3 regions of the Marinomonas posidonica IVIA-Po-181 genome follow, and region 1 is predicted to be linked to each of the others. Evidence: predicted binding sites of a transcription regulator. Region 1 holds the regulator's gene; each other region holds the start of a gene.
The links. The regulator sigma-54, encoded in region 1, starts transcription at its own class of promoters, with help from an activator protein. The targets are predictions, from matches to a motif close to TGGCACNNNNNTTGCTNT.
Positions count from the first base shown of each region.

Region 2: the regulator sigma-54 is predicted to act here: its motif matches at 1,356-1,373, upstream of MAR181_RS16830 (putative urea ABC transporter substrate-binding protein).
Region 3: the regulator sigma-54 is predicted to act here: its motif matches at 1,719-1,736, upstream of MAR181_RS06325 (CmpA/NrtA family ABC transporter substrate-binding protein).

Region 1 is NC_015559.1:2,150,313-2,154,288, reverse strand. It holds gene yjgA (ribosome biogenesis factor YjgA) at 1-79, opposite strand, end outside; gene mgtE (magnesium transporter) at 86-1,435, opposite strand; gene MAR181_RS10110 (HPr family phosphocarrier protein) at 1,442-1,711, opposite strand; gene ptsN (PTS IIA-like nitrogen regulatory protein PtsN) at 1,722-2,171, opposite strand; gene MAR181_RS10100 (RNA polymerase factor sigma-54) at 2,188-3,678, opposite strand; gene lptB (LPS export ABC transporter ATP-binding protein) at 3,754-3,976, opposite strand, start outside.
Region 2 is NC_015559.1:3,647,696-3,651,671, reverse strand. It holds gene MAR181_RS16835 (ABC transporter permease) at 1-17, opposite strand, end outside; gene MAR181_RS16830 (putative urea ABC transporter substrate-binding protein) at 85-1,137, opposite strand; guanidine-I (ykkC/yxkD leader) riboswitch at 1,200-1,309, opposite strand; gene smrA (DNA endonuclease SmrA) at 1,689-2,264, shown strand; gene MAR181_RS16820 (insulinase family protein) at 2,419-3,976, shown strand, end outside.
Region 3 is NC_015559.1:1,344,065-1,348,040, forward strand. It holds gene MAR181_RS06315 (ANTAR domain-containing response regulator) at 1-411, shown strand, start outside; gene MAR181_RS06320 (CmpA/NrtA family ABC transporter substrate-binding protein) at 408-1,604, shown strand; gene MAR181_RS06325 (CmpA/NrtA family ABC transporter substrate-binding protein) at 1,917-3,326, shown strand; gene MAR181_RS06330 (ABC transporter permease) at 3,407-3,976, shown strand, end outside.

The sequences.
Region 1 (3,976 bases):
AGGCTTCCATTTCGCGCTTGATCTGAGTTTTGCTCTTAGGGATGTCTTCTTCGTTTTCGAATTGATCAAAATCTGTCATGGGAACCTATACAAGAAAAATAGTCGCGAGTCCGAGGAAAGATAAGAATCCAACCACATCGGTCACGGTAGTCAAAATTACACTGCCCGCTAAAGCGGGATCGATACCAATCTTTTTTAAGAAGATTGGTAATAATGTACCTGTTGTTGCAGCAAACAATAGATTAATAATGGTCGCGCCTGCAATGATATAGGCAATCTTTACGTTGTCAAACCAGATGGCCGTTAATGCTGCGATAACACTGGCCCAGAGTAGGCCGTTAATCATGCCCACAATCAATTCTCGATTGAGTAGCCATTTGGCATTGGTCGAGCCAATTTGATTGAGGGCGATGCCGCGAATGACCAAGGTGAGCACCTGAGATCCGGCTATGCCGCCCATGCTGGCGACAATTGGCATTAAAATCGCTAGGGCAACCACTTGGTCTAGGGTGTTCTGGAATAGGCCTATAACATAAGAGGCGATAAAAGCAGTAATAAGATTTATGCCAAGCCAAACAGCACGTCGTTTGGTGGTTTTCAAAATGGGAGAGAAGGTATCTTCATCATCGTCGAGGCCCGCCATACTTAACATAGAGTGTTCAGCTTCATCGCGAATAACGTCGACCACGTCATCAATGGTAATACGACCTAATAGTTTCTTGCTGTCGCCATCAATAACAGGGGCAGACACTAAGTCCATCTTCTCAAACAATTGAGCGACTTCACTGGCTGGGGTGTCGGCATTAATAACGGTGCAGTCGGTGTCCATAATATCGCGTACTGTGTTTTCAGGATCACTGACTAACAATTTGGTCAGTGTTAAGGTGCCTAGAAGGCGATCAGAGCGACTGACAACAAGTAGGTTGTCTGTCATGTCTGGAAGGCTAGAGTGGCGACGTAAGTAGCGGAACACAATATCAACTGTAATGTTGGGTCGAATGGTGATGGTATCCGTGTTCATCAAACCGCCAGCAGAATCTTCAGAGTAGCTTAATAGTGCTTCTACTCGGGTTCTGTCCTGGGCGGTCATGGAGGACAGAACTTCTTTTACAATCGTTTCTGGTAAGTGTTGTAATAAATCGGCTAGGTCATCACTTTCAAAATGTTCGGATACAGCAACCAATCGTTCTGTATCCATTTCTTTCATGAACTGTACACCAATGTCTTCCGTTAGATATTGGAGTACTTCACCTTCATTATTAGAATCGATTAGCTCCCAAAGAAGTTTTCGTTCTTTTGGTGGGGAGGATTCAAGTAAGCGTGCGACGTCTTGTGCTGGCAGTGCACCGTTAAGCAAATATCTGATCTGCATCGTGGCACCAGACTCGAGGGACTCCGATACCGTTTGCAGATGACTTAACGTTTTTTCTGACATCGAGTATTACTCGTCTTCGCCAAAACGATTGTTAATTAATTCAACGACGGCTTTAATTGCGTCTTCTTCGTCTTCACCATTGGTTTTGATGAGAATTTCAGTGCCTTTTCCAGCGGCTAACATCATCATGGCCATGATGCTTTTACCATCAACATTACGGCCTTCTTTTTCAATGGTGATGTCGCAAGAGAAGCGAGAAGTGGTTTCAACGAGCTTGCCAGCGGCGCGAGCATGCAGACCAAGCTTGTTAATGATGGTGATGGTTTCTTCCTGCATGCTGTGCTCCTTAAATTAATGATTCAAAGCTGATATATAAGTCTTCATTACTCTGTGCGGCACGCAGCTTGGCTAAAGCGTCTGGTGACTGAGCTAATTCAGCAATTTGTGCCAAGGTAGATAAATGATGATCGCATTCATTCGGAGGTACGATGAGGGCAAAAATCAAATCCACAGGCTGTTTATCAATTGAATCAAAGTCGATAGGTGTTTGTAACGACATCACCACGATCGCAGTATGATTGGCGGATTCCAAGCGACAATGAGGAATGGCAATGCCATTACCAATGCCTGTACTGCCTAATTTTTCACGGCCTAATAACGCGTCATACACAGCTTCATTGTCGCAGTGCAAGCGATTGGAGGTGATCTCGGCTAAGCTTTCTAGAACGCGCTTTTTGCTGACAATGTCTTGTTTGGCAAGTACGAGTTCGGCTTTTACTAGTGAGTTTAATGGCATGATAACTTTATACCTGTTAAATCAATCTTTTACGTTCATTTGAAGGAGGGATGTTCATCGCCTCTCGATATTTTGCAACGGTTCGTCGTGCAACTTGAATGCCTTGATCGGCTAAAATGGTGGCCAATTTGTTATCGCTTAACGGTTTTTTAGCAGGTTCATCGGCGACCAACTTTTTAATCATAGCTCGAATCGCGGTGGAAGAACATTCGCCACCAGAAGCGGTGTTTACATGGCTGGAGAAGAAGAATTTCAGCTCAAAAATGCCTTTTGGTGTGTGCATATATTTTTGCGTGGTGACACGTGAGATCGTTGATTCGTGCATCCCAACTTCTTCCGCAACATCATGAAGAACCATGGGTTTCATGGCTTCTTCACCTAATTCAAAGAAATCAATTTGTCGACTGACAATGCAGCTAGCGACTTTTAACAGTGTTTCATTACGGCTTTGTAAACTCTTCATGAACCATTTGGCTTCTTGTAGAGAGTTTTTAATATAGCTGACATCTTCTGCCGTTGACGCGGTATTTGCCATGGCAGAGTAGGTTTCATTGATTTTAATAGGTGGTAAAGCGTCGTTATTTAACTCAACCTGCCAGGTGCCGTTGCGTTTTTTGACTGAAACATCAGGAATCACATAATCCGTATCGTCTTCATCGATGGCGGAGCCAGGTCGAGGGTTAAGTTGTTGGATTAGATGAATGACTTCTTTTAACGCTTCGTCTTTTAGCTTGGTTTTGCGACTTAGTTGGACAAAGTCTCGGCTGCCTAAAAGAGGTAGATAATGGCTAATCAGATTTTGTGTGCTTTTATAAAGAGGGTGATCCTGAAACGCTTCAAATTGAACCAGTAGGCAATCGCGTAGGTCGGTTGAGCATACGCCAATAGGATCAAACCTTTGTAATCTGTGTTGTACGGCGTGAATCTCATCTAGCTCGAGCTCTTCAAGGTCCAAGCTTAAAGATTCTAAAATGTCTTCTAGCGTGGTGCTTAAATACCCATCGGGTTGAACACAATCCACAATAGCGTAAGCAATTTCCAGGTCTCGATCGGACATGTGAGTGAGGTTCAATTGCCAGATCAAATGGTCTTGAATGCTTTCAGCCGGGGCGTTGCGGCTTTCGAAGTCCATTTCATTGTCAAAACTATTGGAATCACTGACCGCCGCAGAACTTTGATAAGTGTCATCCCAATTACTATCAATGGAGAGTTCTTCAGGGATGCTTTCTGTCCACTCGGATTCTAAACGTGCTTCTTCGCCTGATTCATTATCATTGAGATTGTTGTCCTTATTGGTTTCGGTGTCCGTTTTTGCTTCAATGCTAGTGGGAAGTTCAGGCGATGTGGTTTCGTCATCGTCTAGCTCGAGTAATGGATTAGATTCAAGAAATTCGTGAATTTCCTGCTTTAAATCCAGCGTCGAAAGCTGCAGCAAGCGAATGGCTTGCTGCAGTTGTGGGGTCATGGTTAATTGTTGACCGAGCTTTAGCTGTAAAGACTGCTTCATGGAGCAACTCTGTCTGTTTTATTAAATTGGAACGAGTTATGCATACTACTCCCTTTCTACAACAATGATAAGGGGTTACAGGCGGAAGTCGTCGCCTAAATAGACTTTTTTCACTTGTTCGTTATTGATAATGTCGCTGGCTTCACCAGAGGCAATGATATAACCGTTGCCTACGATATAGGCTTTATCGCAAATGTCCAAGGTTTCTCGAACATTGTGATCGGTAATTAAAACGCCAATGCCGCTGTCCTGTAAATGTTTAATAATGAGTTTGATATCACCCACAGAAATAGGATCG
Region 2 (3,976 bases), 1.5 Mb from region 1:
TTCACGAGTTTCTTCATAATCACGCCTTACTGAAGTGTTTCGATAGCGTGCTTTGTCGATTGACAAAGCACGCTGAAAAAGCGCTTACAGTTTTCCGTCCGCTGCCATTTTCATGTAGGTATTATCGAAACGAAGCTTAATGTTGTCAGGGTTTCCATAGGTGCCTGCTGGCATCTCAATCCCCACAACATCCGCACTTGGCGCGCCATCACCTAATAGGCCGTGTTCGAAGGAAAATTCCGCCACATGTTTCATGGTTTCAACGAGCTGAGGGCTATTAACCAGTTCTAAAGCCGCTTCTGGCGTGTAATACATGTGCGTTTTAGCCAATTGTGCGTCATAACCGGCTAGGTCTGTTTCGGCGGCTTCTGCCATAAGCGTGCGAACGTCTTTCGCACTGTCACTGTTCCCTGACATTTTGGACATGATTTCAAACCAAGCACCGGTTAATGCTTTGCCTAAGGCTGGATTGTCATTCAGTGTCTTAGTATTGACTATGAGGCCATCAATGATCTCACCTGGAATTTGTGATGAGTTAAACACGTCATAGGTGTTTGGCATGGAGAGAATTTCACTCACCAAAGGGTTCCATGTAACGGTTGCAGAGACATCGCCGGTACCAAACACAGAGACCAGATCCGCATCTGACGTATTAACCACTTGGACGTCGCGTTCACTTAATCCTATGGTGTCTAATCCGCGAGCGAGTAAGTAGTGAGAAACACTATATTCGACGAGATTGACGCTTTGACCTTTGATATCTGCTAGATCGTCCTCTCCGAACAGGATGATGGCGTCATTGCCGTTTGAGTAGTCACCGGCAATTAACACCGTACTGTCTACGCCACCGACGGCTGGAATGGTTAATGCATCCATTTGCGCCATGGTACAAGCATCGAATTGGCCAGCGGTATACTGGTTCATGGATTCGACATAGTCATTGATCTGCACGATATCGATGTTGATGTCGTACTTTTCAGCCCATTTATCGACAATGCCGGATTGTTCAGCGTAAGCCCAAGGCATCCAACCGGCGTAGATTGACCAGCAGACTTTAAAGTCTTCTTTGGCAAAAGTCTGAGAAGAAGCGAGTAGAGCAAACAGTAGAGCGGGTACTTTATTCTTTGGGAAGTTCATAGGGAGTTACCTTTTCAGTTTGTTAGTTACACATGGAGTACCCTTGGCAAAATCGCCATGTGGTCTCCCGGGCTTTTATCCCGCCGTGTAACCTTGAAACATCAAGGTCGAAAGCTCTCGGACCAGTCATATCAAGGTAAGTTTTGATATCGGAACCCTAGCTCTCTATTGAATAAATTGTCATGTTCGACTTTCCAAGGGTACGAACACCTATTGATCAAGCACTAATCATGCCAAGTGAAAATACGCCATTTAGTGTCTTTTCGAGCAATTTGGGTTTTCTATTGGTGCAATTTTGTTCACTTGGTCTTTTTTTAGTGCGAATCAACGAGTGTTTCGGGTGAGTATCAAAATTAGTTGTCGAATGTATATCCTGTTATAATGATTCCCATATGAAAGTGTGTCTTGTAACTTGCCGAGAGGGGCAAGTGAAACAGTGACTTTCACTGAGGTGAAAGCAGGGATAAACGGAATGTGTTGGCTCCTATGGGAGCCTTTTGTTTATTTGGCTGTCTGATAAGACATTATGGTGAGTTTTGAGGTGAGTCGTTATGGCTGAGGATGAAGAGTTTTCTTTATTTGCCGAGGAAGTGAAAGGCATTCGTCCGCTGAAAAAGACCGAAGTGTATTTGGGTAAGAAGCAAGGCGAGACCGATTTTCAGGCCCGTCAAAAAGCGGCATTAGAAGGCAAATTTGAAGACAAAAACTACTTATCGAAGGATTATGTTGAGCGGGTAGACCCAAATGATATGCTGGAATTTAAGCGTTCTGGTGTGCAGGATGGGGTATTCAAGCGTTTACGTCAGGGTAAATATGGTGTGGAATCTCGTTTGGATTTACACCGTCGGACGGTTGAAGAAGCTCGACGAGAGGTGTTTCAGTTTACTCAAGATTGTATGAATCACGATATTCGAGTGGGCATCATAGTGCACGGCAAAGGTGATCGTACGCCAGAAAACCAAGCTACATTAAAGAGTTACATCAATAAGTGGTTGCGTGATATCGATGAGGTGATGGCTTTCCACAGTGCCCAACGTTATCACGGTGGTTTAGGGGCGGTTTATGTGCTGTTTAAAAAGAGTGAGAAAGCCCGTTTAGAAAACTGGGAGCGGCATCAAAAACGTTAAATTTTGGCATTCTCTACAGAATGCTTGAGTGTTATTTGGTGCAGTAAATGTGGGGATTTTGCTATAATTCCGTCACTTTAATTGGCTGCTGGTTAAGTTAGCCATAAGAACCATTTTATTGAGTCATCGTATTCTAATTCTATCGAGGTAGAGAATGACAGATCGCATCGCGCACCATCCTGCGTTTAAATTTATTCGCAGTGAGTTTATTGACGCTCTGAACGCCAGTGTTCAGGAGTTCGAGCATATCGTCACCGGCGCAAAGCATTTTCACATCGCATCGGATAATGATGAAAACGTTTTCTTGGTCGGGCTAAAAACCGTCCCTACCGATTCTTGTGGTGTGGCGCATATTTTGGAACACACAGTATTGTGTGGTTCTGAGCGTTTCCCCGTGCGCGATCCTTTCTTTATGATGATTCGTCGTTCATTAAATACCTTCATGAATGCGTTTACCTCGTCTGATTGGACGGCGTATCCCTTTGCCAGTAAGAACAAGAAAGATTTTCATAACTTATTGGATGTGTATTTGGACGCAGTGTTCTTTTCTCGTCTGGATGAGTTGGACTTCTCTCAAGAAGGTCACCGTTTAGAATTTGCTGAGCCTGATAACGCCGAGTCTGATCTGACGTTTAAAGGCGTGGTGTTTAATGAAATGAAAGGGGCGATGAGTTCAACCACCTCTGTTTTGTGGCAAACTCTGACAAAATATCTGTTCCCGAGTAATACTTACCACTTTAACTCTGGTGGCGAACCGACGGATATTCCTGATCTGTCTTACGATGATTTGTTGGCCTTCTACCGTACCCATTACCATCCTTCCAATGCGGTTTTTATGACCTTTGGTGATATTCCTGCTGATACATTGCAAGAAGAATTTGAGAATAAGGTATTGAGTCGTTTTGAGCGTCTTGATACGCAAGTCAGTGTGCCGAATGCAAAACGTTATTTCTCACCCGTTCGCGTGGAAGAAGGTTATGCCGCTGACGAAGTGAAAGAAGACGGTAGTCATGTGGTTGTCGGCTGGTTATTGGGCGAAAGTACGGATTTAACTCAGCAGTTTGAAGCGCAATTATTGTCCAGTGTGTTGTTGGATAACAGTGCTTCGCCATTGCGTCGAGTGTTGGAAAACTCTGATCTTGGACGCGCGCCCTCGCCTCTGTGTGGACTGGAAGACAGTAATAAAGAAATGAGCTTCATGTGTGGCCTGGAAGGGGTTAAGCGAGAAGACTCTAGTAAGGTCGAAGCGTTAATCTTTTCCAGTTTAGAAGAGATTGCAGAACATGGCGTTCAACAGGATATGGTTGACGCCATGTTGCATCAGTTGGAGCTAAGCCAACGTGAAATTGGTGGTGGCAGTTACCCTTATGGCTTGCAACTGATCTTGGCTGGGTTGTCGACAGCTGTGCATTCTGGTGATGTGATTGCTCAGCTGGATTTGGATCCGGTTATTGAAGCCATGCGTGAACGAGTGCAAGCGCAGGATTATATTCCGAATTTGATTAAAAGCTTATTGTTGTCGAATGCCCATCGTGTCACCTTGACGTTAAGCCCAGACGATGCCTTAGAAGCCCGTCGTAATCAGGCCGAGAAAGATCGTTTATGTCATATTAAAGCGTCTTTGTCTGAAGCCGAAGCGCAGCAAATTATCGCGCGTAGTGAAGCGCTTAAAGAGCGCCAAGCTCAAGTGGATGATATGAGTATCTTGCCGA
Region 3 (3,976 bases), 810 kb from region 1:
CGAGATATGTTGGAGAATATGTCTCGTCTCACACAAGATAACCCAAGACCCATTGTGATGTTTGCTGAAGAAGACGACTCAAGACATGTTGAAGCAGCGATTCGTGCAGGGGTTAGTGCTTATGTTGTCGACGGAGTAAACAGCGGCAGTGTAAAGGCGATTTTACAAGTTGCAATCGCGCGTTTTAGGGAGTTTCATGCACTGCGATCAGAACTTGAAACAGTAAAAACTCAGTTGGAAGATCGTAAGCTAATTGATAAAGCAAAAGGGTTGATTATGAAGCATCAACAGTGTGATGAGCCCGCGGCTTATCAGGCCCTCAGAAAATTAGCGATGGATCGCAGTCAGAGAATGACAGAAGTGGCTCGTAATATCATTTCAGTGATGGAAATTATGGAGGCTTCTAAATGACTTCAACGGTAAATAATTCTTTAGAATCCCAACAAGCGGTGCGTATCGGCTTTATTCCCTTAATTGATTGTGCGCCTTTTGTTATAGCAAAAGAGAAAGGTTTTTTTGCCGACGAAGGGGTTGCTGTTGCGTTATCAAAAGAAGCTTCTTGGGCCAGTATTCGCGATAAAGTAACGTTTAATATTTTGCAGGGTGCACATATGTTGGCATCCATGCCAATTGCCGCCAGTCTTGGTGTAGGGACATTAAAAACTGCCATGCAAACCAGTTTTACTGTGAGTCACAATGGTAACGGTATAACGGTCGGCAATGCTTTGTATGAACAGCTGACGAAATGGGTGACGCAAAGCAATGATATCCGCAATGGTGTGGCCCTTAAGCGCTACATTGAGGATCGTGCAAAGCATAATAAACCATTGCTTCGCTTTGCCGTGGTTTACCCTTACTCCTCTCACAATTATCAACTCAGAGATTGGTTGGCTCGTGCCGGCATTGACCCGGATGAAGAGGTTCAAATCCTTGTCATTCCTCCGGTGAAAATGATCGACAGTCTTAAGGCGGGAGACATAGATGGTTATTGTGTTGGAGAGCCTTGGAACAGTTTGGCCGTTGAGGCTGGAGTTGGTCATTTACTGGTGACGGGGTATGAAATTTGGGGAAGCACACCGGAAAAAGTATTTGGTGTGAATTCCACTTGGGCTGAGCAGAATGAATTGACACATCTGGCTGTTATTCGGGCCTTAGAGAAGGCTTGTGAATGGGTTGATAACCCAGATAACCAGAATGAGTTGTTGAGTATTTTAAGTCATCCGGATTATCTAAATTGCAGTGTTGAACAATTGGTCTATGGTTTTAGTGCCATTAAACCAAAAGGGCAATTTGATTGGCCGATGGAGGCTTATCAGCGTTTTTCAGGCCGAGAGATTAATCGACCTTTGCCCAGTTACGCCTTGTGGATTATGGGGCAGATGCATCGCTGGCATCAGCTGTCTGAAGCGTCTAATTTAAATACGATGGCGGAACAAGTGTATCGTCAGGACATTTATGAACACGCCTTGGGAGACCATGATCAAGATTTACAATGGCATTTAACCTCATCGCAAGAATCCACTTGGTTAGAGGATATTGCGAATGGAAGGGTGAGTTTACACCCGAAAGGCATTCATAAAGGGTTTATAAAATCAGACGATTAAAAGGTTATTTTATGGTGCGCTGTGCCAGATTTGAGAGCAACATTATGCTTGTTACTGGACGATTGAAGAATCTATGATATACGAAATCTAGTAAAATCAATTGATTGCATGTTTTGGCATGTATTATGCTTTATTTTTGATATTGATAGATTATCAACTTAAAATTTTGGTGAAGTGAGCAATGATGCTGACTATCACCCACAGGATTGAAGGCTCAATGTAGAGTCGTTTATGAATGGCAAAGGTGCCTGCGAACACACAATTGTGTGATTTGCATGCGCCTTTTTTTGTGTCTTAAAGCGGAGAGTGAAAATGAATTTAAAGTCTTTAGAGACGGTTTTACGGTTACCTAATTTAATAGGGTTAGCGAGAAATTCTACGGCCACTTTATTATTAAGTTCTGTTCTGGTGTCTGGTGCCGCTCAAGCGGAATTAGATTACCCAGAAAAAGAAGAGTTGAAATTCGGTTTTATCAAATTGACCGATATGGCTCCTCTGGCGATCGCTTATGAAAAAGGCTATTTCGAAGATGAGGGGCTATATGTCACTCTAGAAGCACAAGCCAATTGGAAGGTGCTGTTAGACCGAGTGATTGATGGTCAATTAGATGGTGCGCACATGCTAGCAGGTCAGCCATTGGGAGCGACAATTGGTTACGGTACTAAGGCGCATATTATTACAGCATTTAGCATGGATCTAAATGGTAACGGTATTACCGTCTCAAATGATGTTTGGGAAGAGATGAAACCCAATATCGCTCAAGGAGCAGACGGTAAGCCGGTTCACCCTATTAGTGCGAGTGCCTTAAAACCTGTCGTGGACCGCTACCGTTCAGAAGGTAAGCCGTTCAACATGGGCATGGTATTCCCCGTCTCAACTCACAATTATGAATTGCGCTATTGGTTAGCAGCAGGTGGAATTCACCCAGGTTATTACGCACCTGCAAAAGGTGACACCAGTGGCCAAATCGATGCCGATGCTATGTTATCAGTAACACCACCACCACAAATGCCCGCGACAATGGAAGCCGGAACCATACATGGCTACTGTGTTGGTGAACCTTGGAACCAGCAAGCAGTATTTAAAGGCATTGGTGTGCCTGTGATCACTGACTACGAGATCTGGAAAAACAACCCAGAAAAAGTATTTGGTGTAAGCAAAGGGTGGGCTGATGAGTACCCAATTACTCATATTCGCGTAGTCAAAGCCATGATACGTGCGGCTAAGTGGTTAGACGAAAACAACAATGCTAACCGCCCAGAAGCGGTGGAAATCCTATCGAAAAGCCAATATGTTGGCGCGGATTACGATGTCATAGCGAACAGCATGACAGGAACATTTGAGTATGAAAAAGGCGATAAGCGTGACGTGCCTGACTTTAATGTTTTCTTCCGTCATAACGCCACCTATCCTTATTACAGTGATGCGATTTGGTATCTGACTCAAATGCGTCGTTGGGGGCAAATCGCAGAGCCTAAATCTGATGAGTGGTTTATGAAAACGGCGAAAGAAGTCTATCGTCCTGATATCTACGCGCAAGCGGCTGAGTCTTTGATTGAAGATGGCCTGATGCAAGCGTCAGATTTCCCTGCCTTTGATAAAGAAGATGGCTTTAAAGCACCACAAAGTGACTTTATTGACGGCATTACTTATGACGGTAAGCGTCCGAATGATTACTTAAAAAGCTTTCAGATCGGCCTGAAAGGCGATGATCAGATTTAAAGACTTATTGAGCTGCGGGCCTATTTGGCCCGTTGCAACATAAGTGAGTTAGCCGTTTTACAAATAGCAGGAATATCGCCATGTCAGATTTATCCATTCACTCTTTAAAGGAAAAGCTGGAGCAGGTCTCTCTCAAAAGTCTTCTGCTGCCTATGTGTGGAATCATCATTTTTGTCATGCTCTGGCAGGTTGGCGCTAGCCGAGTACACACCTCTTTGGGGGTGTTTCCTGGGCCAGCTGTAGTGTATGAGCAATGGGGCAACCTGATTAGCGAGCATCAAAATGAAAGAGTAAAAGAGCAGCGTTTTTATGAGCGTCAGGAAGATAGAATCGCCAAACGCCAAGCGAAAGACCCAAGTTATGTTGGTAAAATACGTTCTTACACTGGGAAGCCAACATTTTTTGACCAAATTTTCACCAGTCTTTATACCGTATTGGCAGGCTTTGGTTTGGCATGCCTGATTGCGATTCCACTTGGCATTTTGATTGGTTTGAATAATGCGGTTTACAGTGCGCTAAACCCTGTCATTCAAGTCTTCAAGCCTGTATCACCACTTGCCTGGTTACCACTTGTCACCATGGTAGTAAGTGCGACCTATGTATCCGATGACCCAATCTTCTCTAAATCCTTCTTAACCTCCATGTTTACC